Regions from separate parts of the Aerococcus sp. Group 1 genome, predicted to be linked through region 2. Evidence: predicted binding sites of a transcription regulator. Region 2 holds the regulator's gene; the other holds the start of a gene.
The links. Region 2 encodes HrcA, which represses chaperone genes, less so after heat shock. Its sites were predicted from a motif close to TTAGCACTCNNNNNNNNNGAGTGCTAA; they were not measured.

Region 1 (16,825 bases), 680 kb from region 2:
CAATTGAGGTAGGACAGGTAAGTTTGAAATTCTCATCAAGACGATGATCAAGCCCAGAATAATCCCAGCTAAAATGGCCACTACTGAAATCAACAAGGTGACTTTAATCCCATCATAGAAGTAAGGCCAGTAGCTCAACCAGTTCGACTTTTGACTTTGCCGGATCAAGTCATAGGATTCTTCCATCCATTGATCCATTTGTCCCGATTCCACACAGGCGTTCACCGTTTTATTAATTTCTGCTAAGAAGGTGGGTTGGTTATTAGGGATAGCCACCGACTTACCATCAGAGCTTACATCTAAACCAGAAGGAATAGCTAAAAGTTCCCCATGTTCAGCAGCAAAGGCCTTGGCTACCGATTCATCGAGGAGCACGGCATCCACCTGGTTAGCCATTAGGGCAGCGACAGCATCAGCCGACTTCCGCATGGCTACTTTTTCAGCACTGGTAACCCGTTCGGTCACCAAGGTATCTTGGAGGGTGTTATCGGAAACCCCAATCTTGCCACCTTGATCAAAGTAAGAAACATCTTTAATTTTATCTTGGTCTTGCTTTCTAATCACAAAATATTGCTGATCGGACTGGTAGACATCAGAGAAATCCACTTTTTTATCCCGCTCTTCGGTATAGGACATCCCGGAAATAATCATATCAACAGACCCGGTCTCCATGGCTGGAATCAGAGAGCCAAATTCCATATCGACAATTTCTAATTTCACCCCAAGATCGTCAGCAATTTGTTGGGCGAGGAAAACGTCCGTACCTACTAGGCGGTTTTGGCCATTTTCTAAGACTGTAAACTCAAAGGGAGCATAGCCACTCGCTGTACCAAAGCGAAGTACGCCGCGGTCCTTAATTTCCTGAAGTAGTTGATCGTCTTGGGCAACTTGCTTGCCCTCGTTTTCCTCTGCGTAAACACTGCTTGGACTAAGTAAGATTAAAAGAGTCAAAGCAAACAAACACAGCGCACTAAACATTTTCTTGCATTGATACATATAAATACCTCCCTTTATAATAACTAAACATCACTTCAATCAATGAATGGCTCATAAACAACAAAAAAGCCCACCTCCTAAGAGGCGGACTTCTTCCACGGTACCACTCTAATTTGCGAATAGCTTACTAACTATTGACAACTCTGTTTGGTAACGCAGACATCTGCGAGTTAATCTCAAAACTTCGACTAACTATCTCAGCAAGACGTTTCATTAGTCATCCTGGGAACCTTGCACCAAACGTTCATCGCTTTGCAGGAGTGAGTTAATTACTTATTTGCTTCATCGATTTCATAAATTAATGTTATTATAAAGGACATTCATTTATTGTCAATCTTTATTTTTATTTTTCCTAAAGTTTAATCCTAAAATGAAAAAGAAGCAAGCCCTTAGACAAAGATCGTCTTAATTTCTAAGTAGTCGGCAATTCCGTAAGGACCTTTTTCCCGACCGAGACCGGATTCTTTATAGCCACCAAATGGCGCCCTGGAAGACCCAGAAGCATGGTTAACGAAGACATTTCCTGTCCGTAATTGTTCAGCCATGGCTACCGCTTTCTCCTTAGGCCCAACCACATAACCGGATAGACCATAAGCCGAGTCATTAGCGATAGCAAGAGCCTCTTCTTCATCCTTATAGGTCAATACACATAAAACCGGGCCAAAAATTTCTTCTTGGGCAATGGTCATTTGATTATCTACCTGGGTAAAGACTGTAGGTTGAACATAGAAACCACTGTGGTCGATATCTTGACCACCTAAGAAAAGCTCAGCGCCTTCATCAATGCCCTTTTGAATATAGTCAAGGACGGTTTCTTTTTGTTGCGCCGACACCATCGGACCGACCATGGTTTCGCCCTCGCCGGGCATACCGATTTTGACGTGGTCTTGGTAATAAGATTCAATCAATTCCTTGAAGTCTTCCAGTTCAGCTTCAGGCACTAATAAGCGGGTAAAGGCGGAACAAGTTTGACCCTGGTTGTTTAAAATCGAATCCATAGACTTTTTAACCGCTAAGTCCTTATCCCCACCGGCTAAGTAGAGCATAACCGACTTGCCACCTAATTCAAGAATTAATTTCTTAATGTTTGGCGCAGCCTTTTCATAGAGACCTCGGCCAACTTCAGTAGACCCCGTAAAGGAAATCACCGCCACATCAGGGTGCCCCGCCAGGTAGTCACCGACTTCGCTCCCGGAACCAGTGACTAAGTTAAAGACGCCATGAGGAAGATCAGCTTCCTCAAAAACTTTGGCATAGACCAAGGCGGTCAAGGGCGTATTGGAAGCCGGTTTAACCACTACTGTATTTCCGGCAATGAGGGCTGGGGTGACCTTACGCTGAATTTGATTGAGTGGGTAATTCCAAGGAGTGATGCAAGCCACCACACCGAAACCTTCCTTAATAACCCGTGCCCCATCGATTTCTTCTTCAAAGTCAAAGTCTTTGGCCGAATCCATATATTCACGCATCTCTTTGATAGCCATAGGAATATGATTATCCTTAGCAAAATTGACCGAAGCCCCTAGTTCTAAGACCGTGGTCTTAACTAAAAGGTCAGCATATTTCTTCAAGCCGTCATAAACTTTCTCTAAATAGGTTAAACGTTGGTCCACACTTAAGGCATTCCAATCAGGAAAAGCTGCCTTAGCCGCGGCCACTGCTTGATCAACATCCTCCTGATTACTTTTTTGTACATGATTGATGACTTCTTCTGTCGCCGGATTAATGACTGGCATTAATTCTTGGCTTGACGATGCTATCCATTCTCCATTGATAAAATTCCGATAGTTCTCCATAATCATCACCTCGTTCTTATTATCTAAAAAAATCCCAAAAGACTCAAGCAAGAAGAAATGACCGTAATGGACTTATTCATTAATTAAAAGGAATTTCATTTTAAGACATATCACCTAAAGCGCTATCATGGTACAATAACCCTATAAATATAAAATAAGGAGTGAGAAAAATGAATGAAACCGCTGAGAAAAAACAGCGTTTCCAAACGCCACACACTTACGTCATTATTTTTGGTATTGTTCTCGTGGCCTGGTTACTAACATTCATCGTTCCGGCTGGTAAATATACCACCGAAGTTTTGGAATATGAAGGAGCCAATGGGGAAACCCAAACCCGGACCGTTCTCCAACAAGATTCCTTCCGTTACATGCATCCCTTAAAGGAGGATGTTTTAAGGGACAACTTGGAAGACCTGGTCCAAGAACCCGCTAAAATGCAAGAACTAGAAGTTGACCAGGAGGATTTATCCCAGCTTCTAGAAAAGTCAGAACCCTTGACCCTGGGGCAGTTAGAAGAGATCGACTTAGAAGAATCCGAACTCTATGCCATGTATGGGGACAGTATCTACGACACCAGTAAAAATTTAAATAAAACCGCTGGCCTATGGGGAACCCAGGACCACTATGGCTTCGGGGTGTTAAACTATATCTTTGAAGGGATTGTTACCGGAGACCGCTATGGTTCCGCCATCGGGATTGTGGCCCTCCTCTTAGTCGTTGGGGGTTCTTTTGGAATTATTATGCGGACTGGGGCTATTGATGCCGGGATTTATGCCTTTGTCAATAGCGCCAAAGGAATGGAACACTTGGCCATTCCCCTGCTCTTCTTCCTCTTTTCCTTTGCCGGAGCAACCTTTGGGGCCTCTGAACAGGTTATTCCCTTTGTGATGATTATTGCTCCCTTTATGATTGCCCTGGGCTATGACTCCATTACAGCCGTGACCGTTACCTTTGCTGCTTCACAGATTGGTAACGCTTGTTCCTGGATGAGTCCCTTCTCCATCGCCATTGCTCAAGGGATCGCTGGGCTTCCGGCCCTGTCAGGGGCTGGCTTTAGGATTGTGATGTGGGTAATTATTACCACCCTCTCCTGCGGCTTTACCATGGTCTACGCGAAGCGAATTCGTAAGGCTCCACAATTATCACCCTCTTATGAATCAGACGCCTACTTCCGGACCGATTTAGCCAAGCAAGAGAACGTCAGCCATGAATTTACCCTGGGCCACAAACTGATCTTATTAGAAATGTTACTGGGCCTGGTATGGATTGTTTGGGGTGTGATGAGTCAAGGCTTTTCCATTCCTGAATTAGCTTCCCAATTCTTTGTTATGGGCTTAGTATCAGGAATTACCGCCCTAATCTTTAGAATTGACGGCATAACCGTTAATGATATTGCCTTTGCCTTTAAAGATGGGGTCTCTGACCTGGCGCCTACCGCTGTAGTTGTGGGGATGGCCAAGGGGATTTTACTGGTCTTAGGAGGATCAGACGCGGGGACCTTCTCCGCCTTAAATACCATTCTCTATGGCGTCGGTAACCTGTTATCTGGTATTCCTAACGTTCTAGGCGCTTGGTTCATGTATATCTTCCAATCCTGTTTCAACTTAGTGGTGACCTCCAACTCTGGCCAAGCTGCCCTTACCATGCCAATTATGGCTCCACTGGCGGATATTATCGGAGTCAGTCGTCAAGTTGCCGTCTTGGCCTTCCAATTAGGGTCCGGTTTTGTGGACGCCTTCACACCAGTTTCTGCTAGCCTGGTGGGTTGCTTAGCAGTCGCTCGGATCGATTGGGCAGATTGGGCTAAGTTCCAAATTAAAATGCAGGGTTTCCTCTTTGTTTTAGGGAGCATTGCCATTATTATTGCCATTAGTATCGGTTACAGTTAGAAAGTTGGGAAAGTATGAAATTAATCAAACAAGTCACTGTTTACGCCCCTGAAAAATTAGGGGTTAAAGATATCTTAATGGATAGTTCCAAAATTATTGCCATTGAGGACCACATCACTATTGATAGTAATGCGATCGACATTGAAGTGATCGACGGTCAAGGCAAAATCGCTACCCCTGGTTTCATTGATAGCCACTTCCACCTCCTAGGAGGCGGTGGTGAGAATGGTTTTCAGAACCGGACACCAGAAGTCCAATTGAGTCAACTAACCACGGCTGGAGTAACTACTGCCTGTGGCTTATTGGGGACTGATGGGGTCGCACGCGATGAAATGGCTCTATTAGCCAAGGCTCGTGGTTTAGAAGCAGAGGGCATCTCTACTTATATCTATGTCGGAAACTACCGTCTCCCGGCAACCACCCTCACCGGATCCATCATCAAAGACATTATGGCCATTGACAAGGTGATTGGCATTGGTGAAATTGCTATTTCCGACCACCGCAATGGGGCACCAACCTTTGAACAATTTGCCCATGCCGCAGCCGATACCCGGACTGGTGGTTTATTAGCAGGTAAGGCCGGCGTGGTCAACTGCCATGTGGGACCCAACAAGGGCCGACTAGAATTCCTCTTTAAGGCCTTAGATGAAACCGATATTCCAGTCACCACCTTCCTGCCGACCCACTGTGGCCGGAGCCAGGAACTGGTTGACGAAGCCATTGCCTTCGCCAAACGTGGTGGAACCTTTGACATTACGGGTAGTGAAGACCCTGATATGACCTATGAAAAAGACGGGGAAATTCCTTTTAGAACGGTTCTCAAACAAGTCCTTGACCAAGGCTTAGATGAATCCTGCATTACCATGAGTTCTGATGGTCAGGGGAGTCTGCCTCGCTTCGATGAAGAAGGCAACTTCCTCCGTATTGGTGTGGGCAGTGCTAAGTCACTCTTGGTCGGTATTCAAGAAGCTGTTCAAAGAGAAAATATTGCCCTTGAAAAGGCCCTCCCAGCAGTCACCTCTAACGTTGCCCGTATCCTAAAACTTAACCATAAGGGCCGGTTAGAAGTGGGACGGGATGCGGATATCCTGCTCTTAGATGAAGACAGTCTAGCCATCGATACCGTGATTGCCATGTCAGAAATAATGATTAAAAACAAAGAAATCATTAAATACGGTACCTTCGAAAATGCCTAAAGAAGGCCGAATTAAAAGAGCCTGGGACCTATGTCCCAGGCTCTTTTTACTTAGGCTTACTCTTTAACATCCTTTAACTTTTCATAACTGGCCTTATCGACCCGAACGCGCATGGAAATATTGGGGTTAACAATCTGACAAGATTCTAAATGAGCGGAAAAGGTCATGAACATGCCAACTTTATTATAGGATAAGCCGGTTTGAGCCATGAGAAATTCTGCCATCCGGTCATTGGCTTGGACAACTGCCGTTTCAAAGTCTTCACCGACGCCATAAGAATAATAAGCCTGGTCCGTTTCCACAAAAGGCGTTGGGCAAGGGAAGGACTCGAGGACTTCAACGGTTAGGTCAACCGAGCCACCGATCTCAACACCACTGCCCCAAATCTCGCCATCACCCATGGCAGCATGCATGTCACCTAAAGCCAGGAGCGCTCCTTCGACCTCCACAGGCAAGTAAACCACAGAGCCTTCGTTTATTTGATTGTTATCCATATTGCCACCATGTAAGTCAGGCAATCCAGTAGCCACCGCTTCGTCCTTGGGTGCTGTTCCGATCACACCAATCATCTTATGAACCGGGAAAGTTGCTCCGTAATAGTCAAAGGTCTTTTGGTCTTCACTGACCTTACAGATGGCTGTCTCTTCTTCAGTAATTTCCTTGGAGAAATATTTGTTGAGCCCTGGAGAAGTCATAATGGCTCCTTGGGGATCTAAATCAATGCTATGAATAGTCACTTTCAGCACATTGCCTGGTTGAGCGCCTTCCACATAAATCGGACCAGTTGCTGGATTAATTTCATTAAAATCAATCCCAGAAATTAAGTCCTTTTCATCCTGGACACTGCCCTTGAAGCAATCCCAGACATCAACCTGCAAACGCTGGCCACTAGCTACCTTAGCAATGGGTTCATGGTTCTTGTCCATAGAGAACACATAGTGATCTTTTGTAATATGCATAAGCCTACCTCCATTATGTCTATTTAAGATTTTATATAGACCTATCATCTCATATTGCTTATAAATAGTAAACGTTTTCAATGGCATGTTAGAGGATAACTGGAGCAGGAAAAAGAAATTATTTAAAAATAACCAACTAGACTAATCCCAAACGTGCATAAATTTCATCCACTCGGCGCAAGTGATAAGCCGGATCAAAGGCATCATCAATGGCCGCTTGGTCAAGAGACTGGCGAATTTTCGTATTATTTTCGACTAAGCCTTTAAAATCAAGACCTTGGTCCCAAGACTTAGCGGTTAGGGGTTGGACTAAATCATAGGCCGCCTCCCTAGAAAGACCTGCATCAATTAATTTTAACAACACCCGTTGGGAGAAAATCAAATTGTGGGTGGCCTGCATATTGCGCTTCATGTTTTCTGGAAAGACCGTCAGATTAGCTAAAAGATTACCGAAGCGATGGAGGATATAGTCCACTAAGATGGTGGTATCGGGTAAAATAATCCGCTCGGCTGAGGAATGGGAAATATCCCGTTCATGCCAGAGACTGACATCTTCCATAGCAGTCACCACGTGCCCACGCACTACCCGGGCCAAACCAGTGACATTCTCGCTACCAATGGGGTTGCGCTTATGGGGCATGGCGCTGGAACCCTTCTGTCCCGCAGCAAAGTATTCTTCCACTTCTCTGACCTCTGACTTTTGTAAGTGGCGGATTTCAGTCGCCATATTTTCCACTCCGGTAGCAATTAGGGCTAAGACTGAAATATATTCTGCATGCAAGTCACGTGGCAAGACCTGGGTCGAAATCTCTTGGGCACGAATCCCTAAATGTTCACAAACATAGGCTTCCACTTGGGTGGGAACATTAGCAAAAGTCCCCACTGCACCAGAAATTTTTCCCGCTTCGACGCCCTTAGCCGCATGTTCAAAACGTTCACGATGACGTTTAAATTCACTATACCAACGGGCCACTTTTAAACCAAAAGTTGTTGGCTCAGCATGGACCCCATGAGTCCGTCCCATGCAGAGGGTATTTTTATATTTGAGCGCTTGTTTTTTAAGAATCGCTAAGAAATCATCTAAGTCTTGGCGGAGGAGGTCATTCACTTGCTTTAATTGGTAACCATAAGCTGTATCCACCACATCGGTCGAGGTCAGGCCATAATGGACCCATTTCTTCTCCTCGCCCAATGACTCCGAAACACAGCGGGTAAAAGCCACCACATCATGCTTGGTCTCAGCTTCAATCGCTAAAATACGGTTGACATCGAACTTGGCCCGCTGACGAATTGCTTGGGCATCCTCTTGGGGGATTTCTCCTAATTCAGCCCAAGCTTCAACAGCTAAAATTTCCACTTCCAACCACGATTGGTACTTGTTCTCATCCGACCACAATTGTCCCATTTCTGGACGGGTATAGCGATTAATCATCTGCTTTGACTCCTTTTCTGGCAGTTTCTTCTGCCTTGTGCTTCTTGCCTTCTGGTGCGCCTGTCGCACTCTGTTTAAACCTGCTCCAGTCACAGGACGAACGTCCATTTCACACAGGGTGTGAGACTTGGCGCCTAGGCTTGGATGATTGGAGCAAGTCAGAATAAAAGCGAAATATCCGCTTGTTTCTGACTTGTGAAATCACTCCAAGTCTGCTAAGTCAAACCCAACTAAAAACTGTCAACGCTCAGGCTAGCTAAGCTTATGATAGTTTTCTCCAATGGTTTCGTCCTTCGTTGTGACTGTCGCACTCTTACTTTATAAATGTATGCTATTTTTTAGGGCAAGCAAGGACTTTTTTATTATTAAAAAGGTCAGAGCCTAAAAAAGGTTTTCTTCAAAAAAATTGCGGTATAATATTTTGGGTGTTAAACCACAAGCTTACATGAAGAAGACACTATTAAGTTCGAATAGACAAAGGAGAAGTCATATGCCATCAGTTGTTGTTGTAGGTACTCAATGGGGCGACGAAGGGAAAGGTAAAATCACCGATTATCTCAGTAGCCAAGCCGATATTATTGCCCGTTACCAAGGCGGAGATAATGCTGGCCACACGATCCAATTCAACCAGCAAACTTTTAAGCTCCACCTCGTTCCCTCAGGAATTTTTTCAGAAGATAAGCTGAGTGTGATCGGAAATGGCGTGGTTGTTAACCCTAAATCTTTACTTGAAGAATTGGCCTATTTGCGCCAAGCAGGAATCTCTTGTGAAAACCTCCGCATCTCTGAACGGGCCCAAGTGATCTTGCCCTACCATCAACTGATCGACCGCTTGGATGAAGAACGTAAAGGCGACAATAAGATCGGTACTACCCAAAAAGGGATTGGCCCTGCCTATATGGATAAGATTGCTCGTAATGGTATCCGGATGGCTGACCTCATTGACCCTGAAACTTTCGCGGAAAGGTTATCTGTACAAATTCAAGTCAAGAACGAACTCCTAACCAAGGTATATGACGAAGAGCCATTAGACTACGACACCATCTACCAGGAATATCTAGCATATGGCCAAAAACTGAAAAAATATGTCACTGATACTTCCTTATTGATGAATGATGCCTATGACCAAGGGGAAAACATTCTTTTTGAGGGGGCCCAAGGGGTCTTACTGGATATTGATCATGGGACCTATCCCTTCGTGACTTCCTCTAACCCCATTGCCGGTGGTGCTACAGTCGGTTGTGGGATTGGTCCAAGCAAAATCAATACGGTTATCGGAGTAATGAAGGCCTATACCTCTCGGGTAGGTGACGGTCCCTTCCCAACCGAATTGCATGATGCTATTGGGGACCGCATCCGTGAAGTTGGCCATGAATATGGTACCACTACTGGACGTCCACGCCGGGTAGGTTGGTTCGACGGGGTGGTGACGGCCCATGCTCGCCGGGTTTCTGGTTTAACCAAGCTTTCCTTGAACTGTTTAGACGTCTTAACTGGCCTAGATGAAATCAAGGTCTGTGTAGGCTACCAAACCCCTAATGGTCAAGTATCCAAATCCTACCCCGCTAACTTGCGCTACCTGGCTCAATGTCAACCCATCTATGAAAGTTTACCTGGCTGGAAAGAAGACATAACTAGCTGTCAAGACTTCGACCAACTTCCCGAAAATGCTAAAGCTTATGTCCGTCGCATCAGTGAAATCGTAGGGGCCCCCATTGCCACAGTGTCAGTGGGACCTGACCGAACCCAAACCTTAATCTTAGATAATATTTGGTAAAAATGATAAAGAGAAAAAGTAAGCTCTGACTGAGGAAGATCTCCTTAATCTGAGCTTACTTTTTTGTGAAAAAGCGCTTGGGAAAATCCCAAGCGCTTTTCAATCTTTATCCTATTCAGTTTTCGGATTAATACATACCTGGTGCGCCTGCTCCTGCAGCTGCATCATTTCCTGCATTTTCTTCTGGATGGTCAGCAACAACTGCTTCAGTAGTTAAAATCAAACCAGCTACTGAGCCTGCATTTTGTAAAGCAGAACGTGACACCTTGGTTGGGTCAACCACACCATCAGAAATCATGTCTACCCATTCACCGCTAGCAGCGTTGTAACCAACACCTTGGTCTTTATCGTGAATGTGTTCCACAATGACAGAACCTTCTAGACCAGCATTTTCAGCGATTTGACGTAGTGGGGTTTCGAGGGCACGAACCACGATGTCTGCACCAGTTTGTTCGTCACCTTCTAAGGAGTCAACGACTTCTTTCACCTTGTCTTGGATATTCATGAAGGCAGTACCACCACCAGCTACGATACCTTCTTCAACCGCAGCACGAGTAGCGTTTAAAGCGTCTTCGATACGTAATTTACGTTCTTTTTGTTCAGATTCGGTCGCTGCACCCACGCGAACAACGGCAACCCCGCCAGCTAATTTAGCAAGACGTTCTTGTAATTTTTCACGGTCATAGTCAGAAGTAGTTTCTTCAATTTGTTTTCTGATATGAGCCACACGTTGTTCCAATTGTTCCTTGTTACCCTTACCTTCAACAATGGTGGTATCGTCTTTAGTAATGGTTACGCGGGCAGCTTGACCTAATTGATCAATGCTGGTGTCTTTCAATTCAAGACCTAAATCTTCAGTAATGACTGTCCCACCGGTAAGAACAGCTAAGTCTTCTAATTGTTCTTTACGACGGTCACCAAAGCCAGGCGCTTTCACAGCAACGACATTGAATGTCCCACGAATCTTGTTCAAGACTAAAGTAGGAAGCGCTTCACCTTCAACATCGTCGGCCACTAATAATAAGGATTTGCCTTGTTGTACGATTTGTTCTAATAATGGAAGGATATCTTGGATATTAGAAATCTTCTTATCAGTGAGAAGGATGTAAGGATCATCGAGAACAGCTTCCATCTTATCATTGTCGGTTACAAAGTATTGGGATAAGTAACCGCGGTCAAATTGCATCCCTTCAACAACGTCTAAGGCAGTGTCCATGGATTGTGATTCTTCAATAGTAATAACACCATCTTGGCCTACTTTTTCCATAGCGTCAGCAATTAATTGACCAACTTCTTGGTCGCCGGAAGAAATTGCCGCAACGTTAGCAATAGATTCTTTAGCATTCACTGGAACAGAAATTTCTTTCAAAGCTTCTACTGCCTTGCGGATAGCTTGATCCATCCCACGACGAATACCCACAGGATTTGCCCCTGCTGTCACGTTCTTAAAGCCTTCATGGACGAGGGCTTGAGTTAAGATGGTAGCGGTAGTTGTCCCGTCACCGGCAACATCATTGGTCTTAGAAGCGACTTCAGAAACTAATTTAGCTCCCATATTTTCAAAGTGATCTTCTAATTCAACGTCTTTAGCAATAGTCACCCCGTCATTGGTGATTAATGGAGAACCATAGCTACGTTCTAAGACAACATTACGTCCCTTAGGTCCTAAGGTTACTTTCACGGTATTAGCTAATTTATCAATACCTTCTACTAAAGATTGTCTTGCATCACTTGAATATTTAATATCTTTGGCCATTCTATCTATCTCCTATTTTAAATCTAAACATGATCGAGAATTCAATGTTTTTTTGTTGATTGTCGAAGTTCAGTCAATGATTATTCAACTACAGCAGTTAAATCTTTTTCTTTAATGATGAGGTAATCTTCCCCTTCATAGCGGATTTCACTTACTGCATATTTTTCAAAAATAACTTGGTCACCCACTTTAACTTGAGGGGTGTAGTCATCAGTAGCATCAGCAACGGCTACCACTTGACCTACTTGAGGTTTTTCTTTAGCAGCAGATGGTAAAACGATGCCAGAAGCAGTTTTTTCTTCCTCTTCTTGGACTTGAATAATCACACGTTCATTTAACGGCTTTAACATTTAAAATATCCCTCCAACTTTCTCTTACTAATTAATAACACTTTTAATGGTTTGTTAGCACTCATCAACTCCGACTGCTAACTTACAATATTTATAGTAAAACATTTCTAACTATAAATCAAGTGATTTGTTGACTTTTTTTGACCTTTTTTACTTTTATAACTTTAAAAATATAAAATGTCATTTAAAAGTATATGCCCTTAAAGTTAGGAAATTAAGTTAGATTAAACTCTTTATTCTTTGATTTTTACTATTGATGACAAGAAAAAAGCCCTCAATTAAGAGGACTTTACTAAGCGACTGACAAAAGTTAGACCTGATCTTCAAGTTAGGGCCTGCTAACTTTTGCTAGTTCGACTAACCTTTCTTTTTATTTTCACCATTTCGATTACCAATGTAGTAAATCAGGGTTTGCAGCTCATTGGCTAAATCGACGTTTTGGACATGAATATCTTCAGGAACATCTAAAACCACCGGAGTAAAGTTCAAGATGCCTTGTATACCAGCTTCTCCTAATTCACTCACGGTATCTTGAGCGACTTTTTCCGGAACGGTCATAATGGCAATCAGAATTTCCATTTCTTGAATCCGTTCCTTTAATTCACTCATTGGGTAAACCGGTACCCCACTGTGGACTGTTCCTACAATCTCAGGATTAATATCAAAGGCCGCCCCAATCCGAATATTATTGGTCCGTTTAAAGTTATAATTTAATAAGGCGTTCCCTAAATTACCCACCCCGATTAAAGCAACTGTGGTGAGGCGGTCTTGGTAGAGTTGGCGACTAAAGAAGTCCAAGAGAGCTTCAACATCATAACCATAACCACGCTTCCCTAGGGCACCAAAATGTGAGAAATCCCGACGAATAGTGGCACTATCCACTTTGATCGCCTCACTGAGTTCACTGGAAGAAATCCGTGTCTTACCCATATTCTTAAAATTATGCAAGTAACGGTAATAAAGCGGTAACCGCCTAGCCGTTGCACGTGGAATTTCCTTCATGTTTCCACTCCTTTTCACAAGATATCAAATACATTTTATCACCTAAATCATAAAATGAAAAGAACTTTGTGAAAAAATCACATAAATCTTTTCAGCTAATTTTCATTAATTTTAAAACTTTGTGAATAATACCGCCCCTTTCTAAGGGAAAGTTCACAAAGCCAAAAAATATCTGCCGATAAAATGTGATACACTAGTGAAGACAATAATAAACGATTTAGGAGGAAAGGATCCAATGATTGTACTACAAGGATCAAAACTCATGCGACGTTTTGGCTCCGATATTCTTTTCCAAGATGTCCAAATGACCATCCAAGATAATAGTCGCACTGCCTTAGTCGGGCGAAACGGTACCGGCAAATCCACCCTACTAAAAATGTTAGCGGGCATTGAGGAACCCGACCAAGGGCAAGTCACCCGGGCTAAGGGCAAGACCATTGCCTACATGGACCAACATGCTGCCATTGAGAATAGTCAACGGACAATTTATGAAGAAATGCGGTCGGTTTTTAAAGAATCCATCGCCCTCATCCACCATGCTGAGCAAGCCGCTCAAGACTTGGCCGATGCCCAGGATGAAGCATCCTACCAAGAGGCTCTCAAACGCTATGACCAATTACAAGAAGAAGTCAACCAAAGCAACGCCTATGGCTATGATTCCGAAATCCGCATGGTCCTCCACGGCTTTCAATTTCCCGAGTCAGATTACGACAAACCCATCAATCAGTTATCTGGTGGTCAACGGACTCGGCTAGCCCTGGCCAAGGTCCTCCTCGAAAAACGCGATACTCTTATCCTTGACGAACCCACCAACCACTTAGACATTGAAACCCTGACATGGCTCGAAGACTACCTGCCTTCTTATCCTGGAGCCCTATTAATCGTTAGCCACGACCGTTATTTCCTAGACCATGTCACCAACGAGACCTATGAAATGACCGGATACAGTATGGAATATTATAAGGGCAATTATTCCTTCTATCTCAAAGAAAAAGCCGTCCGCCTCGAAAGTTGGCAAAAGGCCTATGATAAACAACAAAAGAAAATCGCCAAGTTAGAAGACTATGTGGCTCGTAACCTGGTCCGGGCTTCGACCACCAAGATGGCCCAGAGTCGGCGTAAGCAACTCGAAAAGATGCCCAAAATCGAAAAGCCTAAGCAAGACGAAAAAAGTCCCCACATTCAATTCCTAACCGACAAGTCCAGTGGCAATGTGGTCCTTACTGCCGACCACTTAGGCATTGGTTACGATGATCACTTACTTTCCTATCCGATTGAAATGGATATTAGAAAACAACAAGCTATCGCAGTGGTGGGACCCAACGGCGTGGGCAAATCTACCCTCTTAAAAACCATTATCCAAGAAATTCCTGCCATCAAAGGGAAAATTCACTATGGCGCCAACGTGACTATTGGCTACTATGACCAAGAATTAGCCAAACTCCACAGCAATAAGGATGTCCTCCACGAACTTTGGGATGACCATCCGACCATTAACGAGGAAAACATTCGTACCATCCTGGGGTCTTTCCTCTTTTCCGGACAAGACGTGGAAAAATCGGTAGCTATGCTGAGCGGGGGAGAGAAGGCCCGGCTTGCCCTCGCCAAACTCTCCTTTAACCATGATAATTTCTTGGTCCTCGACGAACCGACCAACCACTTGGATATCGACTCTAAGGAAATTCTCGAGAATGCCCTGATTGCCTATGATGGGACCCTACTCTTCGTCAGTCACGACCGCTACTTTATTAATCGGATTGCTACCCAAGTGCTTGAAATCAGTCCGGAGGGTTCCACTCTCTACCTGGGCGATTATGATTATTATCTCAATAAAAAGGCCGAGCAGGAAGCACGGCTAGAAGAAGAAAACAAAGAAAATCAAGCCAGTCTTACTGAAGAAAAGCCAGCACCCAGCCAGTCCGCCCAAGCCTATCAAAATCGTAAGGAACGCCAAAAAGAAGAAAGAAAACTCCAACGACAAAGCGAGAAAATCGAAGCAAGTATTGAAGGCTTAGATGAAGAAATAGCAGAGATCCAAGAAGAAATGACTGACCCTGATATTTTACAAAATTACTACGAATTAAACCAACTCGACCAGTCCCTTAAAGAAAAGCAAGCCCGCCAAGAAGAACTCTTTAAGGAATGGGAAGTCGTTCAAAGTCAGTTGGAAAGTTTTGACCAATAAAGATAAAAAAGGTATGCCTACACCAGGACTCAAGACTAAGTCCTCCTGTGAGCATACCTTTTCTTTTAGCCTTCATACCATTCCGTATGAATCACCTCAATGGGATACCATTCTTCAATTTTATCAAGATAATTAAGCAAGCGTTGCCGACTCTTACTGTATGAATTAGACACCAAGCCAAAAGCGACAACAGCTTGATTGACTAGGCCCAAGTCAGCAATTTCAGCGGCAGTCATTTTTTCACGCTGTTGGGCTCGTTCGATCATACTTTTGACGATCCGGCGTTTGTCCTTTAGCGTATAAGATTGGTCAATAATAAAAGTCACTTCTAGACCGAGTAAGACCATCTTTCCGCCTTTAAATTTTCCTCAAAATCAACTTAGCCTCAACTAATTTTCATCACCCAAGTCTAAACCAGGATTAGCATCCAAGTCCAAGTCGACAAAGTCGCCCTTTTGGTATTGCGGGTAGGCAGCCGCTGCGATCATTGCCCCATTGTCCCCACATAGACTCAGGGGTGGATAGGACAGGCGCACATTAGGGTGCTCCTTGGCCAGCTCAGTTTCTAAGCCTTTTCTAAGTGCAGAGTTAGCCGCCACGCCTCCGGCAACCACTAATTGTTTAACCGGATAAGCAGCGATCGCCCGCATGGTTTTGGTCACTAAGACTTCCACGGCTGCTGCTTGGAAGCTGGCTGCCACATCATTGGGATTTAATTTTTCTCCCTTTTGTTCAGCATTATGAGCATGGTTAATGACCGCAGATTTCAGACCACTATAAGAGAAGTCAAAATTATCCTCATTGATCATGGGGCGGGGATAGTCATAAATGGCCTGACCTTCTTGGGCCATTTCATCCATGCGTTTGCCCCCAGGATAAGGAACCCCTAAAATACGGCCGACCTTATCATAGGCTTCCCCCACAGCGTCATCACGGGTATCGCCAATTTTTTGATAGTGGCCGTCTTCTTTCATATAGACTAATTCAGTATGTCCCCCACTAACCACTAAGGCTAATAAAGGGAAAACCATTTGATCAGAAATATTATTGGCGTAGATATGACCCGCCATATGGTTGACCCCAATTAAGGGTTTATCATGGGCAAAGGCCAGAGTTTTAGCCGCAGTGATCCCAATCAGTAAAGACCCCACTAAGCCAGGTCCCTTGGTGACCGCCACAGCATCGATCTCGGGCCAGGTCACGTTCGCTTCCTTCATGGCATAATCAATCACCTGAGTAATTTGCTCGACATGGTGGCGGCTAGCGATCTCTGGGACTACCCCACCAAAACGCATATGACTTTTAATTTGTGTGGCAACGACATTACACTTCATCTCTTTGCCATCAATAACGATCGCTGCACCGGTTTCGTCACAGCTTGATTCAATTCCCAATATTGTTGTCACTGGTCGATCTCTCCCATAAATAAACTTTTGCATCTTCATGATTATCTTGGTAATAGTTTTCGCGTTGGTCAATACACTTAA
Region 2 (16,825 bases):
TTTGCTTGGTACTCTAATTCAACGGCATTTAGTTTAATAGTGATGCCACGTTCTTGCTCTAAATCCATTGAATCTAGTAGTTGATCATGCATTTCGCGGTCAGAAACCGTCCCAGTCATTTGCAAAATACGGTCAGCCAAAGTCGATTTACCGTGGTCAATATGGGCCACAATCGAAAAATTTCTAATGCGTTTCTGTCTTTCTTTTAATTCATTCATATCAATTGCTTTTGTCACTCGTTTGCTCACTTCCTTATCTAATCTATAAAGATTCTAACCTTCATTATAACATATAGCAGCTTTGTGATCAGATGATATATTACACAAAACATGAAAAACTGTTGTTGTTAGTAAAAATAAAAACCGTAACCTCCATAAATAAATATGGTGACCCCAATAAGTTGGACTTTATATATAGTGAGTTGGCCTTTGGCCAGCTCTTTTTTGTTGCTTACAGTTCTTGCTTATTTCTTGCCGACACATTTACTCAGAAATTTAAACTTGTCAAGAGGAAGAGCGTAGCGGCTCTTGATAAGTTTAAAGTTTATGTGTAATCATTAAGCGGCGAAAGAAGCGTGATGAAGACGAAATTCTATAGGACTCCTAAAATCTAATTTTTCTTTGATTCTTTCACCATTGTAATAGATTATAAAATCTTCAATCGCTTGTGCTAATTCTTCAAAGGAATGATAAGTCCGACCATAGTAGACTTCTTGTTTTAGTAGACTAAAGAAATTCTCCATTGGCGAATTATCTAAGCAATTTCCTTTACGAGACATACTTTGAAAAATTCGGTGATCCTTCAAGAGCCGGGTGTAACTTTTCATTTGATAGGCCCAGCCCTGATCAGAATGAAAGGTTCTTCTGTATGGACATAATTTACTTGCTTCAATGGCAGCTTGTAGCCCCTCCAACATGCTTTGTCCATTAGGCTGATGTGTTATCTTAAAAGAAATAATTTCTCGATTAAATAGATCCATGTAAGGATCTAAATAGAGTTTTCCAGTTTGATAATTCCCAGAATCATCGGCATAGTAGTATTTAAATTCTGTTGTGTCTGTTGTTATTTTTTGATAAGGAATGGTCGAATCAAACCGCCGGTTGATACGATTTGGCGCTATCTCTCCAATCGTTCCTTTGTAGGAATTATATTTTCTTGTCTTTCTAGTATAGCTAGTGACCTGTATCCCCATAATTTTCATTAGGCGTTGAACTTTGTTTTTACTGACCTTATAACCACGGGAAAGCAGTTCAGCTCGCATTCTTCGATAACCATAATCCTTATGGGTTTCTCTGATGTCTTTCATTTCCTCTTTTAAATCGGCATCCTTATCAATTTCCTCATCTTTATTTTTCCAATAAAAGTAGGTCGATTTAGGAAACTTTAAAACGCTAAGAATATCTTTTAAAGCATATTTTTCATCATGGAGACGTGTGATTTCGGTCACTATTTCTTCTTTTCTCGCTTGACTCTTTGAGCCACACGTCTCCTCAATCCTTTTAAAAATTTGTTCTCAATTTCTAAATCCGTAATCCGTTGTTCAAGTTCCTTTATTTTTGCTTCACTTAACTGATTGGTTTCGCTGCTATCCTTTATTTGATTGATTTGTGATTTCTTTTTAGACACTTTAGGTGGCCTTCCTTTCCTCGCGGAAAGGCCATCAAGTCCTCTTTCATGATAAGCTCTTCGCCAATTAGCGATTAGACTTGGATTATTCATGTTTAATGAATTGGCCAATTCGCGATAACTCATTTCCGTACTTTCATACAATTCTATCGCATTTAATTTGAATTCAACAGTATAAACCTGTTGAGTCCGCCTTTTCTTTAAACCATCTACACCAAATTCATAATAGTTATTAACCCACCTTCGTAAAATAGAAGGATCTATTCCTGCTTTATTAGCTAAGGTTCGATAACTTCCTTTTTTCGCAATATAGTCTCCTACTAAATTCAGTTTAAATTCTAATGAATATTTAGACATAAAAATAACCCCCAAAAGTTGAATTCTTAGTCCAACTTTTGGGGGTCACTACAAAAGGGTCACGGTTTTTTTAATTAAGATTAAATACGTTTTAATTAGCAAGACTGCCTTTATGAAAAGGCATCCTTAATTTTATCAAAGAAATTCTTCTCTTCTTCAGTAATATTATTACCTGATGCTTTAGCAAAATCACGAAGAGCAGCTTTTTGTTTATCATTTAGATGTTTAGGTGTGATGATCTTAATATTTACTAATTGATCTCCATTGCGGTCACGGTTTAAGACTGGGGCGCCTTTGCCACGTAAACGGATGGTATCGCCACTTTGTGTACCAGCAGGAATTTTAAGGTTAACTTTGCCGTGAACGGTTGGAACCTCAACTTCATCACCCAGAGCGGCTTGGGCAAAGTTTAGAGGCAAGTCAATACTAATTTGCGACCCTTTTCTTTGGAAGATATTGCTTTTAGCTACCCGGAAGACCACATAGAGGTCACCGGCTGGCCCCTTATTGTAGCCAGCTGAACCTTGTCCGGAAAGACGAATCGATTGCCCATCTTCTACACCGGCTGGAACCTTCACTTTAACCGTATGGGTCTTCTCTTCTCGACCGCTTCCTTGGCAATTAGTACATGGGTCTTCGATAATCTTACCCTCACCTTGACACTGGCTACAGGTGGTTTGACTAGCCATTTGTCCAAATGGGGTATTTCTTACTTGTTGAACTACCCCTTGGCCATTACAGGTTGGACAAGTTTTCTTGGACGTTCCCGGCTTAGCACCAGAGCCTTCACATACCTGGCAAGCTTCTTCACGTTTATATGAGATCGTTTCTTCCTTACCAAAGATAGCTTCTTCAAAGCTTAAATCCATGGTGTATTGTAAGTCGTCCCCACGGCGAGGTGCAGTCCTAGACCGTTGACTAGCAGATGAGCCAAAGCCACCAAAGCCACCTTGACCACCAAAGAACTGATCGAAGATATCTTCAAAGCCAGAGAAACCTTGTCCTGAGTAGGATTGATAACTTCCATTGCCAAAGCCACCGAAGCCACCATTTGCACCAGCATGACCAAACTGATCGTATTGTTTCCGTTTATTTTCGTCACTTAAAACTTCATATGCTTCCGTTACTTCTTTATATTTTTCTTCAGCACCGGGATCATGGTTTAAGTCAGGATGGTATTTTTTTGCTAGTTTACGGTAAGCACGCTTGATATCTTTCTGGCTGGCGTCTTTACTGACACCTAAAATGTCATAGTAATCTCCTTTAGCCATATTTTACCCCCTTATCCTCGATACAATAGTTTGTCCCTGCCTTAAGACAGGGACAAGCCTACTATAGTCGATTATTTATCGTCATTTACTTCCTCGAAGTCACCTTCAACAGTACCATCATCATTATTATCTTGATTTTCACTTTGGCCTTCTGCTTGATTTGCTTCGTAAAGTTTTACCGTTAATTGTTGAAGAACTTCCATTAATTCGTCCTTCTTAGCTTCCATCTCATCAGTATTTCCAGCTTCTTGGGCAGCCTTTAGTTCGTCTTTTAATTGGTTGGCTTTATCAATATCTGCTTGATCCGCTTTGCCTTCAACATCTTTAGTAGTTTTTTCAGTTTGATGGATGATTTGTTCAACTTCATTCTTCAATTCTGCTTCTTCTTTACGCTTGTTATCTTCTTCAGCGTTAGCTTCAGCATCTTTCATCATGCGGTCAATTTCTTCATCGGTTAAACCAGAATTGGATTGAATGGTAATCGCTTGTTCCTTACCGGTGCCTTTATCTGTGGCTGAAACATTAACGATCCCGTTTTTGTCAATATCAAATTTCACTTCGATTTGAGGGACACCACGAGGAGCTGGGTTAATATCAGTTAATTGGAAACGACCTAAAGTCTTGTTGTCAGCAGCCATAGGACGTTCACCTTGTAAGACGTGGATATCTACAGCGGGTTGGTTATCTGCAGCCGTTGAAAAGACTTGAGATTTAGACGTTGGGATAGTCGTGTTCCGATCAATTAATTTGGTAAAGACTCCACCCATGGTTTCAATACCTAAGGATAGTGGCGTAACGTCGAGTAAGACAACGTCTTTAACGTCACCAGTAATCACACCACCTTGAATAGCAGCACCCATAGCAACCACTTCATCAGGGTTAACACCACGGTGTGGGTCTTGACCAGTTAATTCTTTAACATGGTCAACCACTGCAGGAATACGGGTAGAACCACCAACTAAAATCACTTGGTCAATATCTGACTTGGATAAATCAGCATCAGCTAAGGCTTGTTGAACAGGTTTAGTAGTCCGGTCAACTAAGTCATCAGTAAGTTCATTGAATTTTGCCCGAGTTAAGGTTAATTCTAAGTGTAATGGGCCACTTTCACCAGCAGAGATGAATGGTAGGCTGATTTGTGTAGAGGTAACTCCGGATAAATCCTTTTTCGCTTTTTCTGCAGCATCTTTTAGACGTTGCATAGCCATTTTGTCATTGGAAAGATCAATCCCATTATCCTTCTTAAATTCTTCAACTAAGTAATCCACAATGCGTTGGTCAAAGTCATCCCCACCTAATTTATTATCACCGGCAGTAGATAAAACTTCAAAGACTCCGTCACCGAGTTCTAAGACAGAAACGTCAAAGGTCCCGCCACCTAGGTCAAAGACTAGGATTTGTTCGTCTTTATCATCTTTGTCTAAACCATAAGCTAAAGCAGCTGCAGTAGGTTCGTTAACAATCCGTTCAACTTCTAAGCCAGCAATTTTACCAGCATCTTTGGTTGCTTGACGTTGGGCGTCATTAAAGTAAGCTGGAACAGTAATAACAGCTTTACTTACACTTTCTCCTAAGTAATCTTCAGCGTAGCCTTTTAGGTATTGTAAGATCATAGCAGAAATTTCTTCTGGGGTGTAATCTTTGTCATTGACATGAACCTTGTAACCGGATTCCCCCATATGACGTTTAATCGAAGCAACTGTATTCGGGTTTGTCACCATTTGGCGTTTAGCGACTTCTCCTACTTGAATTTCGCCATCTTTAAAAGCTACTACAGAGGGTGAAGTACGATTGCCTTCTGGGTTAGTAATAATTACTGGTTCTCCACCTTCTAATACTGAAACGGCAGAATTTGTAGTTCCTAAGTCAATTCCTATAATTTTACTCATTATTTATTATCTCCTTTTTTATTATTGTGCAACGACTACCATAGCTGGTCTTAAGACACGGTCTTTGATGACATAGCCTTTTTGATAGACTTCAACTATAGTATCTGATACTTGACCGTCATCGGCAGGAACAGATGAAACAGATTGGTGGAAGTTAGGATCAAACTTTTCGCCTTTAGGATCAATCGTTTTTATTTCTTCATCATTAAAGGCACTTTGAATACTTTCCAATACCATTTCAATGCCGCGTTTCATCCTGCGACTCGCTTCATCATCTGCTTCAATAGTCAAGGCCCGTTCTAAGTTATCAACTGCACCTAAGAGTTTTTCAGCTAAATGTTGGGAACGGTACTTAGCAGCATCTTGTCTTTCCTTATTATTTCTTCTTTGAATATTCTTAATTTCTGCAGATAAGCGAAGAATTTGATCATTTTTTTCTTCAAGTTCTTTCTTTATACTTTGAAGTTCACTCTCTTTATCATTCTCATGGACTTCTTTATCTTCATCTGCGGTTTTATTTTTCTCATCATCAGCCAGGTTTTCTGGCTCATTATCCTTATCGGCTTTATTATTTTGATTTTGTTCCAAATCTTGAGCCTTGTTTTTATCCTGGACTAACTTTTCATCTTCATGTATATTTTCTGGGTCAACATCCTGATTGTTCTTATCATGAACTTTGCTCATCTGTTTACCCCTCCTCTTTATCATTTTTATAATATGAATCGATATAGTGATTGAGCTGTAGTCTCACACCTTGAAATAGTTGAGCCATACGCAGGTAAGACATATTTTCTGGGCCGAGAATAGCCACAGAAATCGTTTGTTGATCATTATTACCACCAACAAAATTGGTAGCCATAATAGATAAACGATTGAGGCCATCAGCCTGCATATCCTTACCTACCTTCACTTGAATCCCTTGATCACCCGGATCAATGAGTGTATCTAATAAGTTAGGATTAGCAAATAGACGATTTAAATTCTCTACCTGTTGATAAGCATCACTTTGATAGAGATGATTATAAAGATTTGCCTTACCTTTAACAAAGACGCGTGAGGCATCAATTTTTTTAAGTAAATCTTCGATTATACTTCCTTCATAAAGTAAACGTCGAATTGATTCATCAAAATAGGACATATAGTTACTTTTAAGGCGTACAAGAACGCTAGGAAGACTTAAACCAATTAAATCACGGTTAATAATATTTGCCATATCCTCTAAAGCTTCCATAGATACACTGTCTGGCAAACGATAGATTTGCGTTTCCACTGTCCCTTCTTCTGTCACTAAGACAAGCATCACTTGCCGGCTAGTTACCGGTACAAAGCGAAAGCCCGCTAAATGATAATGGTAAGCGTCGGGTCCTAAAGAAATCGCCACATAGTTAGTTAGCTCAGCTAATAGTTCAGTTGAGCGATTGACAATTTCATCTAAAGCCAAGTAAGGTGATTGAAATATTTCACTCACCTTTTCATTTTCCGCTTCACTTAATCCACTATCGATAATTCCACCGTTCTTGGGAAGAATATAATTAATGTAGAAGCGGTAGCCGGCTTCAGTTGGCACTCTTCCGGAAGACGAGTGCATCTTTTTAATCAAATCAAGTTTTTCAAGTTTTGCCATATCATTTCTAATAGTTGCAGAACTTGCCTCAAGGCCAGTCAGTTTTAGAATCGATTTAGAGCCAATCGGTTCTTCACTTTGACTATAGGCGTCAACAATCGCTTTTAAAATAATAATTTGTCTTTTACTTAACATCTTATCACCTCTTTTAGCACTTGACAGCTCCTTCTGCTAACATATTTATATACTAACATGGTTAAGTGCATATGTCAATAAAAGTCAAACTGTTTTTCAAAGGATTTCCTAGTCAATTCAATTCCTATTTTGACCTTTAACAAAACGATTTCATAGATAAAGTTAAAAGATAGCCCTTACTTAGTAATAACAGCTGGCAGTGATGACTTACTAGCGACTCAACGTTTACCTTGAATCGGTCCCTAGCCTCATACAAAAATGACAAAATAAAAAAAGTTGGCAAAATTGATACCAACTTTTAGAGAATTTAATTTTGATAATTTTCATATTTTTGTAGACGACTTAGACAGTCACTTTTATCTTGATTCAACTGTTCCACCATAGCCTCTACACTAGAGAATTTCTTTTCACCCCGTAAATATTCGTACCAAAATACCAGCATTTCTTCACCATAAATTTCTGATTCAAAATCAAACAAGTTAATTTCAATGGTCTTGTCATTATCATCACCAAAAGTGACATTATATCCAATGGAAGCCATCCCCCAGAATAGCTGATGGTTGATCTGACATTGAACCAAATAAACACCCACTTTGGGAATTAAAGTACTGGCCTGGGTATAGATATTAGCCGTTGGAAAGCCTAGGGTACGACCTCGTTTAAAGCCGTTTATGACTAAACCACGGAAGAAATAAGGATAGCCCAGAGCCTGGTTCGCTTCTTCCAGTGATCCCTCAGTCAGCTCCTTGCGAATCTGTTTGGAAGCAATTTTATTATTATTTTCATTCAATACGGGGACTTCAATAATTTTGAAGCGATCTTCAGCGTAGTCTGGCAAGTTTTTCATATTGGCTATGGCTTTAGCACCATAGGTATAATCAAAGCCCGCAACAACTACCTTAGCATTTAAGCCAACCAGATAATTATCAACGAAAGCTTTGGGACTTTGATTAGAAAAGGCACTGGTATAATCAACTAAGTAAACCCGATCTACCCCAAAAGTCTCAAGCAAAAGCATCTTTTCTTGATTTTGCGTCAGGTATTTCATTTGATTAGGGTGAAGGTCTTGATTAACAATTAAAGGTGAAATATTAAATGTCATCACTGCTAATGGAAGCTTGCGTTTGAAGGCTTCCTTCCTTGCAGCTTTAATCACTGCTTGATGGCCACGATGGACGCCATCAAAAAAACCCAAAGCTAAAACGATACCCTCATTATTTTTAAGATTCTGATCTATGGGATGATGAATGGTTATTACTTGCATAAGACACCTCATTGTTAAAGTCATCAGTTATATCAGCATTTTTAACGGTTTCATTTGTTCTTCATCACTAGGATGTTGTCCATAAATAGCCATGAGACCTTGCTGGCCATAAAAAGCCACCGGCAATTGGTCTCGATATTCTTCGACCAAATTATTTTTGTTTAGAACCGCTCCATTGCTGACGAGTTTTTCTAATTTGCCACTAATCTCTATATGAGCTAAGTCTTGGATTAAAAAATCGATGGGAAAAATAAAATCATTTTTCCTTGACTAATTTGATCTTCAATTTCAGATAAAGTAAAGCATTGTGATTGGGTAAAGGGGCTTGAGGCTATCCGAATAAGGTCAGTCATGGTCGCAGCATAGCCTAGTGACTCTCCTAGGTCTGAAGCAAGGGTCCTCACATAGGTCCCCTTGCCACAACGGACGCGGAAATTAAAACTTTGCACTTGCTGGTCTTGATCGTATCGGCAGGGCTTTAGAAGGTCAAATTCATAGATATTAACCAGTCTTTTCGGGCGGTCAACCTTTTCACCATGACGGGCATAGTCATATAACTTTCGGCCGTTAACTTTAACAGCCGAATACATGGGAGGGACTTGAGTAATTGTACCTAACATACTATCCATAGCTTTTTGAATAAGCTGTCCATCGACAGCTTCTTTCACAGGCGTTTGGCGAACAATTTTTCCGTCCAAATCTTCTGTTTCTGTTTGAAAGCCTAAGGTAATTTCTCCTTGATAGACCTTTTCCTTATCAGTGATCCAATTAGCCATTTTTGTCGCCTTATTCACACAAATAGGCAAAAGGCCGCTCACATTGGGATCCAAGGTGCCGGTATGGCCCACCCGTCTGGTCTTTAACAATTTACGTAAGGCATTGACACAATCGTGACTAGTCATCCCTCTTTCCTTCCATAAAGGAATTATGCCATCCATAGCTTCACCTCCTATTATTTAATACTTACAAAATCTTCAATTAACTGACAGAAGTCATCTGCATATTTATCTGCCTTTACTGGGCCTACTCCGCTAATATCAAGAAATTCCTGATAGTTCTTAGGCTTTATTTCCACCATATCAAGGAGACTCTGGTTATTAAAGATAATATAGGCAGGAACATTTTCTTCACTAGCTAAACTATAGCGTAATTCACGAAGTGCTTCAAATAATTCTTCATCTTCTGGCGATAAATGATCAGTCAGTGATTGAGCTTTCTGACTAGTCTTCGTTTTATTTTCTGATCGAATATAGGCAGATTCTTTAATATAAAGGCACTTATTTCCTTTTAGAATTGGGAGCGCCTTTTCCGTAAGGCTAAGTCCCTTATATTCATTAACCGCCAAGGCCCCTTCAGAAATTAATTGAGAAATAATATTCTTAATGGTTTGCTCATTCATATCTTTTAACAAAGCGTAGGTTGATAATTGGTCAAAATGTTTGTCTTTAATTTTTTGAAGTTTTTTCCCTTTTAAGACATCTGTGACTAGGGTCATGCCATAAGGATAAGCCATTCTAACAATACAAGAGAGGATCATTTGTCCTTCTCGGCTGACATCAACCTTTTTCACTTGCTGCAAACAATTGGAGCAATTTTGGCAATGGTCAGGAGCTTCCTGACCGAAGTAGGCTAAAATGTGTTGTCTCAAGCAGGAAGAGGTCGTTGCATAATTAATCATATCATTTAAACGACCTTCACTAGTGGGATCATTGCTTTGACTAATTAAAAATTTTGCGGTCAAGATATCCTTGGGGCTGTAGAGAAGAATGGCTCTAGCCGGCAAGCCGTCTCTGCCTGCCCGGCCTGCTTCTTGGTAGTAACTCTCTAAATTAGTGGGCAAGTTGTAATGGATCACCTGCCGAACATCAGGTTTATCAATTCCCATCCCAAAGGCATTGGTTGCCACAATAATATTAGTACGCTCATAGATGAAGTCATTTTGCGAAGCCATACGATCCGCTGGGCTCATTCCCGCATGATAAGCGCTCACCGGAAGTCCTTGGTCTCTTAACCATTCACTCAAACGGTCAACAGTTTTTCGAGAAGAAGCATAAATGATAGCTGCTTCTTCTTTATCTATTAAATCAATTACAGTCTTCTTCTTTGATTCTGGTTCCATAACCTCAAAAGTCAGATTGGGACGATCAAAGGAATTAATGAGGACATAGGGATTCTCAAGAGCCAATTGATGAATAATATCCTGTTGAACCCGATTGGTAGCTGTGGCTGTAAAGGCACTCACAACCGGTCGATGACTTAACTGGTCAATAAAGTTAGCAATCTCTCGGTAAGAGGCTCTAAAGTCGTGTCCCCATTGGGAAACACAGTGGGCTTCATCAATAGCTATTTGATCTAAGGGTAAGTCATTAGCTAATTGTAGAAAAGACTCGCTCTTTAACCTTTCTGGTGATACATAAATCAGCTTGACTTGTCCAGAATGGATCCTATCCAGGACAGCAAAATAATCCTCACTGGATTGACTGGAGTTGAGATAGACACTATGAATTCCGTGTTCATTAAGACTATCTACTTGGTCCTTCATTAATGAGATTAAAGGAGAGATTACTAAAGTAATACCAGGTAAGATTAAAGCAGGTAATTGATAGCAAATTGATTTGCCTCCGCCAGTGGGTAAAATCCCCAAACTATCGCGACCAGCTAGAATACTCTCAATGAGTTCCTTTTGTCCGGGGCGAAACGTTTTATAGCCAAAATATTTTTCCAAAGCATGCTCAATTAGCATAAAAACCTCCCTCTCCATCACGTTTTTTATTATAACAAATTTTCTAGAGACTTAGGGATATTTCACCTTTAAGATGCAAAGAAAAAAAGACTAGAAGTGCTACAACTTGTCTCTTTAACCAAGTGAAGTCGCACTTCTAGTCCTTGTTGTTTTACTATTTAATTAGCTTTTCTAGCTCTTCAGAGATCAACTGATCCAATAATTAATACATTCCTGATCTGCCATCAGCTAAATTAATATAGATATTTTTCGCTTGGGTATAGGCATTAAGAATCATTTTGTGGGTTTCTCGACCAATCCCTGAATCTTTGTAGCCTCCAAATGGTGCCCCAGCTTCAAAGCTATTATAGGTATTAATCCAAATTCGTCCTGTTCTTACTCCACGAGCTACCTTAAAGGCTGTGTCTAAGTTTTTAGTGAAAACACCGCCTGCTAAACCATAATCACTATCATTAGCAATACGGATGGCATCTTCAACATCTTTGAATTTAATCACAGTAGCAACGGGACCAAAAATTTCTTCTTGAGCCACCCGCATACTATTGTCTGCTAATAATAAAGTAGGTTCAAAATAATAGCCCTTTTCAAGGTCTCCTTCTGATGCTGAATGGCCACCGCTTATAATTTCAGCTCCTTCATCTAAAGCCACTTGAATATATTCGCTCACCTTTTGATGTTGAGCCTGACTAGCTTGGGCACCAAGTTGAGTGTCTTTTTCCCAAGGCAAACCAACTTTCACCTTTTTAAATTCTTCTTTTAAGCGACCGATAAATTCATCATAGATCGATTCTTGCACTAAAATTCGTGAACCTGCTGAGCACACTTCCCCTTGATTGAATAAGATACCCAATTGAGCTCCTTCTAGGGCTTGTTCCATATCCATATCTTCAAAGAAAATATTGGCCGATTTTCCACCTAATTCCAAGGTTGCTGGGATGAGGTTTTCAGCAGCTGAAATTCCTACTTGGCGGCCAACCGAAGTTGATCCAGTAAAGGCAATTTTATCAATATCTGGGTGGTGTTGGAGGTATTCCCCACTCTTTGATCCACTTCCAGTGATGATATTTAAAACCCCCTTAGGTAAGAGATCATTAATTAACTTAGCTAACTCTAGGATGCTTAGAGAAGTGGAAGAGGAGGGTTTTAATACAATAGTATCCCCTGCTGCTAAGGCTGGCGCTATTTTCCAAGCTGCCATTAAAAAGGGAAAGTTCCAAGGAATAATCTGGCCGACAACGCCAATTGGTTCCCGGAGAACCATGGATAAGGTATTGTCGTCAAGCATTTTAAAGTGATCTTCTTCGCTACGGATAACACTAGCAAAGTAACGAAAATGGTCAGCTGCTAAAGGAATATCAGCCCCTGCTGTTTCTCGAATCGGCTTACCGTTGTCCATGGTTTCAATTAGAGCCAGACGCTCTTGGTTATCTTCGATAACATCAGCAATTTGATTAAGAATTTTAGCTCTTTCTTTGACATCCGTTCTGCCCCACTTAGGAAAGGCTTGGCGGGCAGCTGCAACAGCTTGATTGACATCTTCCTCAGTAGCATCGGTAATTTCAGCTAATTTTTCGCCATTTGCCGGGCTATAATCTTCAATCGTCTCTTGACCGCTGCCATTAGTCCATTCACCATTAATTAACAATTGATAACGCTTTTCAAGTTTAAGGTTTTTAATATCCATTGTTATCTCCCTTTCATCTCAAAATACAGTTAAAAATTTAATTTCAGTATACCTAAAAAGCGCTTTCATTAAAAGAATTTGGCTTTGCTTAGTTAGCTAGTAATAACTCATCATTATTAAGACTTTCACCTACATTATGATGGAAAAGTTGTAGTAAGTCGTCAATGCTACAATTTTCTTTCTCTTCTCCAGAGATATCAACCACTACTTGACCGTCATGAAGCATGATTAAACGATTGCCATAAGCTAGCGCATCATTCATATCATGGGTGATCATTAAGGTAGTCAATTGATACTCGCTGACCAAGTCTTGGGTTAAAGACATTACCATTGCACTTGTGCGCGGATCTAAGGCAGCCGTATGCTCGTCAAGAAGTAATAGTTTTGGCGTTTGTAAGACAGCCATCAGTAAGGTTAACACTTGGCGCTGTCCCCCCGATAAGTAGCTTACCCGTTCTTGCATGCGGTTTTCTAAGCCCATAGCTAAGGTGCTTAGACGAGCACGGAATTCTTCACGCATATCTTTTGTAATAGATATTTGAAAGCTGCGCTTGTGTCCTCGCTTATAAGCAATGGCTAAGTTTTCTTCCACGCTTAAGGATTTGGCTGTACCCATTTGTGGGTCTTGGAAGACCCGACTAATCATTTTTGCACGTTTATAAGCTGGTAAAGCAGAAATTTCACGGTCTTCTAAATAAATCTGCCCCGAGCTTAAGGGAATCGTTCCGGCAATAAGATTCATCATGGTTGATTTTCCGGCGCCGTTACTGCCAATGACACTGATAAAATCGTTATCCTTAATGGAGAGATTTAAATTTTTAATGACTTGATGGGGTTTACTCGATTGCGTTTGAAATACCTTATTTAAATTCTTTAATTGAACTAATTCATTCATGATTATTTTCCTTCCTTTAATCATTTAAGCGAGCGCTTTTCTTAGTCTTCCATTCTACTTGTGGGCCCCATAGGATAATTGCCAATACTATGGCGGATAGTATCTTGATATCACTTGGTAAAATCGGAATATATTTCATGATTAAGTCGATAATTACTCGATAGATAATCGCACCCAAAATTATTGAAAATAAACGACTTGGTAATTTTACTTGGCTTAATAAAACTTCGCCAATCACAATGGCAGCTAGACCAATGACGATGGTTCCGGTTCCCATTGATAAGTCAGCATAGCCGTTATACTGAGCGATTAAAGCCCCTGATAGAGCAATCAAGGCATTAGAAATCATGTAACCCACTAATTGCACGTGGTCCGTCCGAATCCCGTTAGCTTCTGCCATTAAAGCATTATCACCAGTTGCAATTAAAGCTAATCCGTACTCAGTTCCCATAAAAATCACAAGTCCTAAAATGATAACCATGACGGTTAATAAGCCTAGTAAAAATGGTGACCATGTTGTCGATATACCTAAGTTCTCTATTGAAGTTAACAAGGTTTTTTCTCCTAGTAAGGGAGTATTGGCTTGCCCCATGACTCTTAAGTTAATGGAGTAAAGTCCGGTCATAGTTAAGATCCCTGCCAAGAGGGCCGGTATTTTCATCTTAGTGGTCATGAAACCGGTTAGAAAGCCAGCCAAAGCGCCTGCTAGAAGTGCTGCTAGAAACGCTAATAAAGGGGATACCTGATTGACTAATAATTTAGCACAGACAGCCGCGCCTAAGGGGAAACTCCCCTCAGCTGATAAGTCGGCTAAGCCTAAGATTCTAAAAGTAATATATACCCCTATGGCCAGGATAGACCACATCATTCCTTGCGAAACACTAGATATCAATAAATCCATTCTTCTTGCACCTCTTCTAATATGCCTGGTCTGGCTATTTATCTTTCATTTTTATTTAACTTAATGAATAACATTTAAATTATTCTTTTAAACGCGCCTTTAATTCTTCACTATCCATTCCCAAAGCAGCAGCCATTTCATCATTCACCTTAACAACTAGGTCCTTAGAACTTTCTACTGGAATGTCTTTAGGTTTTTATTTTCCTTCAGAATATCTACTGCCATTTTCCCAGTTTGTTGTCCTAATTTGTAGAAGTCCACCCCATAGGCACATAAGGAACCCTCGATAGCAGCATCGAAAGCGGCTACGGATGGTGTCTTAGTTTCCATTAAAACTTTGCCAATTGTTTGAATGGTGTTAGCAATGGTATTATCGGTTGGGAGGTAGATACCATCTACTTTTTCTGCTAAGATTTTTGTCGCTTGTTGGACTTCATTAGTTGAGGTCACTGTCATACTTTCGACCTTTAAGCCCTTGGATTCGATATATTCCTTGGCTTGTTCATATTGCACTTCTGAATTTACTTCACTTGAGTTATATAAGATCCCAATTGTTTTAATACTTGGATCAGCCTTTAATAATAAGTCGACGACATCACCAACTGGAGCCATATCACTGGTACCGGTCATATTTTTACCGGGTTTTTCCATACTCTCAACTAATTTAGCACTGACCGGATCAGTTACTGCTGTAAATAATTGTGGGGTCTCCTTATCAGTATTGAGCATAGCTTGTGCAGCTGGTGTAGCAATACTTAAAATCAAGTCCTTTTTCCCTTTTAATTGTTGGGTAATACTTTGCAAGTTTGACTGGTCCCCTTGGGAGTTATGGAATTCAATCGCTAAATTCTTTCCTTCTTCATAACCAGCCTCTTTCAGGCTATCTTGGAAACCTTCTTTAGCTCTTTGTAGGGAATCGTGTTCCATATATTGGATAATACCCACATCGACCTTTTCAGTACTGCTTTCATTACCTTGATTGGAACAAGCTGCTAATGTACATGTTAATAAACCTGCTGTGAGATAACGTAAATATTTTTTCATCATTTTTCCTCCATCATTCTATATATAAGGGTTAACTTTCTATTTTTCTGACTGTTAAACGGACCTTCCATACTATCACTCCCCTAAAAGGTATAAAAAAAGCCCACCTAGTTTGGAAAAAACTAAATGGGCTGAATAATAGCATATATTAATAGTGGTATAGCCCATTTAGAATTTATCCATTCTATGAGGGCTAGACACGCTTAAGATCCTTAGCCATCATAGATACAAACTTGAGTTTGACGTTTGTATCTATGATGTTTCATAGTACAAACGCTATCTAAAATAGCTAAAGTAAAATCGTACATTTTGATAAGTAGAGCATGCGCTCTGGTTGATAAGATATTTAACTGACATGATCACATGCTCCTTTCTTAAGCTGTTGAAGTAATATTAAACAATTTTTAAGGTAAAGTCAACTCTTAATTTAAAACATAAGTTTATATTTCTAAATTTAAAATTTTATTTTATAAATAATAGAACGAAAAGACTTATATAAGGGTAATCTTAGAGATTATTTTTTTAATCGATCTATTATTTTGATCGATCTTGATCATTATTTCAAAATAAGCTCTGATTTCTTAATCCACTCGGCTAGTCTTTTATTAAAATTTCATTTCTAAGTTTCAGTTTAAAAGAAAAAGAGGCCTACAGATACACAGCCTCTTTTCAAAATGTGTTTCAAGCTCTGGACAAGCGGCTACTTCAGAAAATGGTGGTAAAATTTTGACACATTTTTCTTCCAGCGATCTTGCTCTTTGACGCGCTTGTCACACTCGCTTCTGAAATATTAATCTTCTTTATTTAACTGAGCCAATAACTGGTCAATACGTTGACCATATTCGATCGATTCATCCCGCTTAAAGACAACTTCTGGTGTCTTATAGATACGTAAGCGTTGACCTAACAACGAACGTACTAAGCCACTGACCTTATCAAGTCCCTTTTGCACTTTTTCATGTTCACTTTGTGAATCGGATAAGGTGGAATAATAGATGGTAGCGTTTTGTAAATCACCAGTTAAATCAACATCAGTAATGGTAATATTTTTGACACGAGGATCTTTAACTTCTTTGCGCAGAATCGAGTTAACTTCACGTAAGATTTCTTGGCTAACTCGCTCTACACGTCGATTCGTAGACATAAAATCCCTCCTTGTTAAATATTAACGCTTCACTTCTACCATATGGTAGGCTTCGATTTGATCGTCCACTTTAATATCATTATAGTCTTCAATCATCAACCCACATTCATAGCCTTTATTAACTTGTTTAACATCATCTTGAAAACGGCGTAGGGAAGATAATTGCCCTTCGTAAATAACAATATTATCGCGAATTAAGCGAATTTTACTGTTTCTTTCGATATATCCATCCGTGACATAACCTCCAC

Region 1: a site for HrcA is predicted at 12,206-12,232, ahead of groES (co-chaperone GroES). Genes of this name have one in related genera too.

The regions. Positions count from the first base shown of each region.
Region 1 covers NC_015278.1:1,835,788-1,852,612, forward strand. The annotation lists gene HMPREF9243_RS08560 (ABC transporter substrate-binding protein/permease) at 1-996, opposite strand, end outside; gene HMPREF9243_RS08565 (aldehyde dehydrogenase family protein) at 1,386-2,792, opposite strand; gene yfcC (putative basic amino acid antiporter YfcC) at 2,954-4,681, shown strand; gene iadA (beta-aspartyl-peptidase) at 4,696-5,877, shown strand; gene HMPREF9243_RS08580 (acetamidase/formamidase family protein) at 5,934-6,836, opposite strand; gene purB (adenylosuccinate lyase) at 6,973-8,268, opposite strand; gene HMPREF9243_RS08590 (adenylosuccinate synthase) at 8,759-10,045, shown strand; gene groL (chaperonin GroEL) at 10,173-11,801, opposite strand; gene groES (co-chaperone GroES) at 11,882-12,151, opposite strand; gene HMPREF9243_RS08605 (redox-sensing transcriptional repressor Rex) at 12,509-13,153, opposite strand; gene HMPREF9243_RS08610 (ABC-F family ATP-binding cassette domain-containing protein) at 13,389-15,338, shown strand; gene HMPREF9243_RS08615 (DUF503 domain-containing protein) at 15,404-15,685, opposite strand; gene tsaD (tRNA (adenosine(37)-N6)-threonylcarbamoyltransferase complex transferase subunit TsaD) at 15,728-16,744, opposite strand; gene rimI (ribosomal protein S18-alanine N-acetyltransferase) at 16,722-16,825, opposite strand, start outside.
Region 2 covers NC_015278.1:1,152,897-1,169,721, forward strand. The annotation lists gene lepA (translation elongation factor 4) at 1-218, opposite strand, end outside; one part of gene HMPREF9243_RS10295 (IS3 family transposase) at 557-1,473, opposite strand; one part of gene HMPREF9243_RS10295 (IS3 family transposase) at 1,473-1,983, opposite strand; gene dnaJ (molecular chaperone DnaJ) at 2,094-3,254, opposite strand; gene dnaK (molecular chaperone DnaK) at 3,326-5,143, opposite strand; gene grpE (nucleotide exchange factor GrpE) at 5,165-5,827, opposite strand; gene hrcA (heat-inducible transcriptional repressor HrcA) at 5,832-6,902, opposite strand; gene ribF (riboflavin biosynthesis protein RibF) at 7,210-8,166, opposite strand; gene truB (tRNA pseudouridine(55) synthase TruB) at 8,397-9,104, opposite strand; gene recQ (DNA helicase RecQ) at 9,119-10,909, opposite strand; gene HMPREF9243_RS05380 (aldehyde dehydrogenase family protein) at 11,112-12,593, opposite strand; gene HMPREF9243_RS05385 (ABC transporter ATP-binding protein) at 12,682-13,488, opposite strand; gene HMPREF9243_RS05390 (ABC transporter permease) at 13,505-14,389, opposite strand; gene HMPREF9243_RS05395 (ABC transporter substrate binding protein) at 14,564-15,433, opposite strand; gene rbfA (30S ribosome-binding factor RbfA) at 16,224-16,577, opposite strand; gene infB (translation initiation factor IF-2) at 16,599-16,825, opposite strand, start outside.